2 regions of the Streptomyces sp. NPDC030021 genome follow, and region 1 is predicted to be linked to the other one. Evidence: riboswitches for the same ligand, from Rfam matches in the RefSeq annotation. Region 1 holds a riboswitch; the other holds the start of a gene.
What was found. A riboswitch is a leader RNA that binds a small molecule or an ion and turns the genes downstream of it on or off. The one in region 1 is predicted to bind ZMP and ZTP.

Region 1 (3,541 bases):
CTTCACCAGCACCCCGAGCTCCATCAGCTTCTCGGAGATCTCCCGGCCGGTGCCCCGCGACGGGTCGATGTCGACGCCCGCCCACAGCCCGCGGCCGCGTACGGCGGTCACCGCGCCCCCGCCGACCAGCAGGTTCAGCTCCCGGTGCAGGTGCTCGCCCAGCTCGGTGGCGCGGCCCTGGAACTCGCCGGTCCGGAGCATCGCGATGACCTCCAGCGCGACCGCGCACGCGAGCGGGTTCCCGCCGAAGGTGGACCCGTGCTGGCCGGGACGGAACACCCCGAGCACGTCCCGGTCGGCGACCACGGCCGACACCGGCACCACGCCGCCGCCGAGCGCCTTGCCGAGGATGTAGACGTCCGGGACGACCCCCTCGTGCTCGCACGCGAAGGTCCGGCCGGTCCGTCCCAGCCCGGACTGGATCTCGTCCGCCATGAAGAGGACGTTCCGTTCGCGGGTCAGCTCCCGTACGCCGCTCAGGTACCCGGCGGGCGGCACCAGCACCCCCGCCTCGCCCTGGATCGGCTCCAGCAGCACGGCCACGGTGTTCTCGGTGACGGCGTGGGACAGCGCGGTGAGGTCCCCGTACGGAACGATCTCGAAGCCCGGCGTGTACGGGCCGAAGTGGTCGCGGGCGTCGTGGTCCGTGGAGAAGGAGACGATGGTCGTGGTGCGCCCGTGGAAGTTGTCGGCGGCGACCACGATCTTGGCGTGCCCGTCCGGGACGCCCTTGACCTCGTAGCCCCACTTGCGGGCGGTCTTCACCGCCGTCTCCACGGCCTCCGCCCCCGTGTTCATGGGGAGCACCATCTCCTTGCCGCACAGCGCGGCGAGCTCGGTGCAGAAGTCGGCGAAGCGGTCGTGGTGGAACGCGCGCGAGGTGAGCGTGACCCGTTCCAGCTGGGCGCGGGCGGCGTCGATCAGACGGCGGTTGCCGTGCCCGAAGTTGAGGGCCGAGTACCCGGCGAGCATGTCGAGGTATCTGCGGCCCTCGACATCGGTCATCCACGCGCCTTCCGCGGACGCGACGACCAGGGGCAGCGGATGGTAGTTGTGCGCGCTGTGCGCGTCTGCGGAGCGGATGGCATCAGCAGTTGTCGACACGGGGTCTCCGATCGTCCGTCCGGCGGGGTGGAGCGCCGGGTGAAGCGGTGACGAGGGTGGCGTCACCTTCTTATCGTCGCTCGTATCGCGGACGCAGAAACCTCTCTCCCGGCGCGCCCGCTAAGGTGTCCGGTACGCACGGCGACTGGCGTACGGAGAACCAACTCCGGGGGAGTCGTGCGCGCTCGACCGCATACAGGGCCGCTCGCCTGGGCCTCGCGGGGTACCGATCACATCGACCCCGGAGGAGCCCGCCATGTCCGCGAGCCGCCATCCCGCCCTTTTCGCCACCGACCCCGAGCTGGCGTCCTTCGTCGCGGCGGAGGAAGTGCTGCAGGCGCAGACCCTGCGCCTGATCCCCAGTGAGAACTACGTGTCCGCGGCCGTCCTCGAAGCCTCCGGCACCGTGCTGCAGAACAAGTACAGCGAGGGCTACCCCGGCCGCCGCTACTACGAGGGCCAGCAGAACATCGACCGCGTCGAGGCGCTGGCGATCGAGCGGGCCAAGGGCCTGTTCGGCGTGGACCACGCCAATGTCCAGCCGTACTCCGGCTCGCCGGCCAACCTGGCCGTGTACCTGGCCTTCGCGAAGCCGGGCGACACCGTGATGGGCATGGCCCTGCCGATGGGCGGGCACCTGACGCACGGCTGGGGCGTCTCGGCGACCGGCTCCTGGTTCCGGGGCGTGCAGTACGGCGTCCGCGCCGACACCGGGCTCATCGACTACGACGCGGTGCGCGAGCTGGCCCTCGCCGAGCGGCCCAAGCTGATCTTCTGCGGCGGCACCGCCCTGCCGAGGACCATCGACTTCGCCGCCTTCGCGGAGATCGCGCGGGAGGCGGGCTCGATCCTGGTCGCCGACGTCGCCCACATCGCGGGCCTGATCGCGGGCGGCGCACACCCGTCCCCGGCGGACCACGTCGACGTCATCTCCACCACCACGCACAAGACGCTGCGCGGTCCGCGGGGCGCGATGCTGATGTGCCGGGAGGAGCACGCGAAGGCCATCGACAAGGCGGTCTTCCCGGGCCTGCAGGGCGGCCCGCACAACCAGACGACGGCCGGTATCGCGGTGGCGCTGCACGAGGCCGCGCAGCCGTCCTTCGTCTCGTACGCCCACGCGGTCGTCGCCAATGCCAAGGCGCTGGCCGCGGCGCTGCTGCAGAAGGGCTTCGACCTGGTCTCGGGCGGTACGGACAACCACCTGATCCTGATCGACCTGACGGGCAAGGACGTGCCGGGCAAGATCGCGGCCAAGGCCCTGGACCGGGCGGGCATCGTCGTGAACTACAACACGGTGCCGTTCGACCCGCGCAAGCCGTTCGATCCCTCGGGCATCCGCATCGGCACGCCGTCGCTGACCTCGCGGGGCCTGTCGACCGAGCACATGCCGCTGGTGGCCGACTGGATCTCGCGCGCGGTCGACGCCGCCGCGAAGGGGGACGAGCAGGCGCTCGCCGTGATCCGCGCGGAGGTCACGGACCTGATGGCCGCGTTCCCGGCCCCGGGCCTCCCGCTGTCCTGACCTGCGGCACCGCTGCCGGGGCTCTGCCCCAGACCCCCGCGCAGCGGTGTTGGCCCGGCCCGTCCCGGGACGGAAATCGGTCGCTCGGCCGGGGCGGGATCCGGACGATCCGCAACCGCCGGGTACCCCGGCGCGGGGCGGCCGGACCCGGCGCGACCCGGAAGGATCCGGCCGCCGGCGGGCACGGGCCCGCCCCCGCACCTGAGAGAATGAAGCCATGGCTTCTGATCGTCCTCGCGCGCTCTCCGGCATCCAGCCCACCTCCGGTTCGTTCCACCTCGGGAACTACCTCGGAGCCATCCGCCAGTACGTCGCCCTGCAGGAGACGCACGACGCCTTCTACATGGTGGTCGACCTGCACGCGATCACCATGCCGCAGGATCCGAAGGATCTGCGCGCGAACACCCGCCTCTCCGCCGCCCAGCTGCTGGCCGCCGGCCTGGACCCCGAGCGCTGCACGCTCTTCGTCCAGAGCCACGTGCCCGAGCACGCGCAGCTCGGCTGGGTCATGAACTGCATCACCGGCTTCGGCGAGGCCAGCCGGATGACCCAGTTCAAGGACAAGTCCGCCAAGGGCGGCGTCAACAGCGCCAGCGTCGGCCTGTTCACGTACCCGATCCTGCAGGTCGCCGACATCCTGCTGTACCAGGCGAACGCGGTCCCCGTCGGCGAGGACCAGCGCCAGCACATCGAGCTGACCCGTGACCTGGCGGAGCGCTTCAACCAGCGCTACGGCCGGACCTTCACCCTCCCCGCCGCGCACATCGTCAAGGAGGTCGCGAAGATCTACGACCTCCAGGACCCGGCGATCAAGATGTCGAAGTCCGCGTCGTCCCCCAAGGGCCTGATCAACCTCCTCGACGAGCCCAAGGTCACCGAGAAGAAGATCAAGAGCGCGGTCACCGACACCGA
Region 2 (3,541 bases), on a different contig from region 1:
CGGCTGACCACGGCCCTGTTCGGCACCGCGACCGCGGCCATCGTCGTCCTGTTCGTGATCGGCGACGCACCGGTGGAACGGCTCCAGGACCTGGACACGTACTACGCGACGACGCCGTGGATCCGCGAGATGATCGTCTGCTTCCTCGTGGCGCACACCATGGGCACCTCGGCGCTGACCTGGCTGTGCGGCAAGTGGCTGACGCGCGCGGACCGCGCGCAGCGCCCGCTGCGCACCGGGCTGGCCCTGATCGTGGTCGCCGGGCTGATGGACCTGGCCTACCTGGCCGCCAAGTGGGCCTCGGTGGTCGCCCGCTGGACCGGCCACGACCTGGTGTTCCTGTCCACGGACGTGGCGCCGCCACTGGCCGGGGCCGCCGGGCTGCTGCTCGGTGCCGGGTTCGTCGTGCCGCTGGTCGGCGGGTCGGCGACATGGGTGGCCCTCGGCCAGTACCGGCGGCTGCGCCCGCTGTGGAAGGCCCTGCGCGGATTCGCCGCGACCCAGGGACGGACCGTCCCGCTGGCCTGGTGGTCCCCGGTGGGGATCCGGCTCATCCACCGCGAGTCGGTCATCGACGACGGCATCCTGGCACTGGCCGGCTGGTTCGACCCCCGGGTGCGCAGCGCCGCGTACGAGGAGGCCCGGGGCCGGGGCATGGGCGAGGCGCGGGCCGCCACGCTCGCGGACGCGGCCGTCCTGGCGGCCGCCTGCCACCGCAAGGCCGCCGCCGCGCGCGGATCCGTGCCGGGGCCGGCCGCGATCCCGGAGCCCTACCGTCTGGGCCGGCGGCCCCTGACCGCCCTGGCCGACGCGTTCCGTACCTCCGACATCGTCGCCGCGGCCCGTGACGCGGACACCGCCGGCACGCCGGACCTGAACCCCGACCCGGTCGGCGTGTGAGGCGCACAGCCCCGGGGAAACGCGACGCCCCGGACCGAGGGCCGGGGCGTGCGTGCGTGCGCGTGTGAGCGCGGGCGTGCGTCGTACGCGGGATCCGCGCGGTGGGATCAGAGCTCCGCGAGGTCCAGCCCGGCCTGCGCGGCGGCCGCCTGCACGGTCTGCTCCAGCAGTACGGCGATGGTCATCGGGCCGACACCGCCCGGCACCGGAGTGATCAGCGAGGCCCGGGCGGCGGCCGACTCGAAGTGCACGTCGCCGACGTTGCCCTCGTTGTAACCGGCGTCCAGGACCACCGCGCCCGGCTTGATGTCCTCGCCCCGGATGAACTCGGCCTTGCCGACGGCGGCGACCAGCACGTCCGCCTGGCGCACGATGGAGGGCAGGTCCTGGGTGCGCGAGTGGCAGTAGGTGACGGTGGCGTTCTGCTCCAGCAGCAGCATCCCGGCCGGCTTGCCCAGGATCGCGCTGCGGCCGACGACGACGGCGTGCTTGCCGGTCAGGTCCACGTCGTAGGCGGCGAGCAGGCGCATGATGCCGCCGGGGGTGCAGGAGACGAAGCCCGGCAGCCCGAAGCCCATGGCGGCGAAGGAGTGCATGGTGACCCCGTCGACGTCCTTGCCCGGGGCGATGGCCTCGAAGGCGGCGCGCTCGTCGATGTGGTGCGGGACGGGGTGCTGGAGCAGGATGCCGCTGATCTCCGGGTCCTCGGACAGCGCGGTGAGGGTGGCCACCAGCTCCTCGGTGGTGGTCCCGGCCGGCAGCTCGACGTGGCGGGAGGTGATCCCCGCCTTGGCGCAGCGGTTCTGCTTCATGCGGACGTAGGTCACGGAGGCCGGGTCCTCGCCGACCAGCACGGTCGCGAGGCAGGGCGCGGTGCCGGTGCGCTCGGTGATCTTCGCCGCGTAGGCGGCGGTCTGCTCCGAGATGCGGCGGGCGAGGGCCGTGCCGTCCATCAGCTGGGCGGAGCCGGCGGCAGAGGCGGGGGCAGTGGCAGTCTGGGCAGTCGTCACGGGGTCTCCTGAACGTCGCTGCGGATCGCGGTTCGCCCAGGCGCGCGGCAGCCGACGTACCGGAGGTCCACAGGTACGCCGGGCCGCTCCCCGGTGGTGATCCACCCGAACGCCAGTCACGGCCCGCCGACCACTGTAGTCGACATATCCGGTGGTTGTCGGGCGTCCGACCTGGGACGATCAATACATGACGCGTACTTTCGACCATCTTGTCGCCGAGGCCGAGTCCGTCTCGGTGGACGGCTGGGACTTCTCCTGGCTCGACGGCCGGGCCACCGAGCAGCGCCCCTCCTGGGGGTACCAGCGGCTGATGGCCGAGCGCCTGGCCCAGGTCCGGTCCGCGCTGGACATCCAGACCGGTGGCGGTGAGGTCCTGGCCGGGTGCGCTCCGCTGCCGCCGCTGACGGCGGCGACCGAGTCCTGGCCGCCCAACATCGAGAAGGCGACGCGGCTGCTGCACCCGCTGGGCGCGGTGGTGGTCGCCGACGCCGACGAGCCGCCGCTGCCCTTCGGCGACGCGGCCTTCGAGCTGGTGACCAGCCGGCATCCGGTGACCATCTGGTGGGAGGAGATCGCGCGGGTCCTGACGCCGGGCGGCAGCTACCTCTCGCAGCAGGTCGGTCCGGCGAGCGTCTTCGAGCTCGTCGAGTACTTCCTCGGCCCGCAGCCGGAGGAGGTCCGGCGCGCCCGGCACCCCGACGACGCGGTCGCCGACGCCGCCGCGGCCGGCCTCGAAGTCCTCGATCTGCGCTCCGAACGTCTGCGCACGGAGTTCCACGACATCGGAGCCGTGATCTACTTTCTACGGAAGGTGATCTGGATGGTGCCCGGCTTCACGGTCGGGCAGTACCGGGACCGGTTGCGTGAGCTCCACGAACGGATCGAACGCGAAGGTCCGTTCATCGCTCACACCGCCCGCTTCCTCATCGAGGCCCGTAAAACGGGCTGATCTGAAGGGCGGACGGATCTGCGCCGGATCGGGTTGCGTGGCCACAGCGTGGCGCAGGTCACTCAATTCAGCGCGTAACGAATCGACTCGGGCATGCGATGAACCGACAGGTGTCCTCGCGCGGCCCGGAATACAGACCCCCCTCGGGTCTGTTTCCCGAGTTCGCGCGATGATGTCCCGCCCACCCTTAATCTGTTCGCAACGAGAGGCTCCTTGTGTCGCTCAGCCCGTCCCGTACGTTCCCTCCGGAGATCGCCGAATCCGAGGCCCTTGTCGCGCTCGTCGAGCGCGGCCGCGAGCAGGGCCACATCAACGGTGACGACGTGCGCCAGGCCTTCGAGGCCGGCCGCATCCCGGTGGACCAGTGGAAGCGGGTCCTGCGCAGCCTGAACCAGGTCCTGGACGAGGAGGGTGTCGCCCTCCACGTCAGCGCGGCCCCCGCCACCAAGGCTGCCGCCAAGAAGCCCCGCAAGGCTGCCGCCGCCCCGGCCCGCACCGTGGCCAAGAAGGCCACCGCGGCGCCGCGCCCCATCGGCGCCCGTAAGACCGCGGCGACGGCCGTCACCACCACCGCCACGGCGATATCCGCTTCGTCGGCCGCAGCCACCGGGGACGAGGCGTCGGCCGAGGCCGCCGCCGAGCCGAAGAAGCGCACGGTCAAGAAGACCGCCGTGAAGAAGAC

Region 2: linked by a shared signal. The riboswitch ahead of ACZ4YL_RS01495 (bifunctional 5,10-methylenetetrahydrofolate dehydrogenase/5,10-methenyltetrahydrofolate cyclohydrolase) and the one ahead of ACZ4YL_RS17730 (serine hydroxymethyltransferase) in region 1 are both predicted to bind ZMP and ZTP.

Annotation. Positions count from the first base shown of each region.
Region 1 covers NZ_JBVIAH010000008.1:107,469-111,009, reverse strand. Annotated here, with positions in the region: gene rocD (ornithine--oxo-acid transaminase) at 1-1,104, opposite strand, end outside; ZMP/ZTP riboswitch at 1,236-1,326, shown strand; gene ACZ4YL_RS17730 (serine hydroxymethyltransferase) at 1,361-2,629, shown strand; gene trpS (tryptophan--tRNA ligase) at 2,847-3,541, shown strand, end outside.
Region 2 covers NZ_JBVIAH010000001.1:341,795-345,335, forward strand. Annotated here, with positions in the region: gene ACZ4YL_RS01490 (MAB_1171c family putative transporter) at 1-900, shown strand, start outside; gene ACZ4YL_RS01495 (bifunctional 5,10-methylenetetrahydrofolate dehydrogenase/5,10-methenyltetrahydrofolate cyclohydrolase) at 1,008-1,853, opposite strand; ZMP/ZTP riboswitch at 1,938-2,040, opposite strand; gene ACZ4YL_RS01500 (class I SAM-dependent methyltransferase) at 2,098-2,859, shown strand; gene ACZ4YL_RS01505 (RNA polymerase sigma factor) at 3,075-3,541, shown strand, end outside.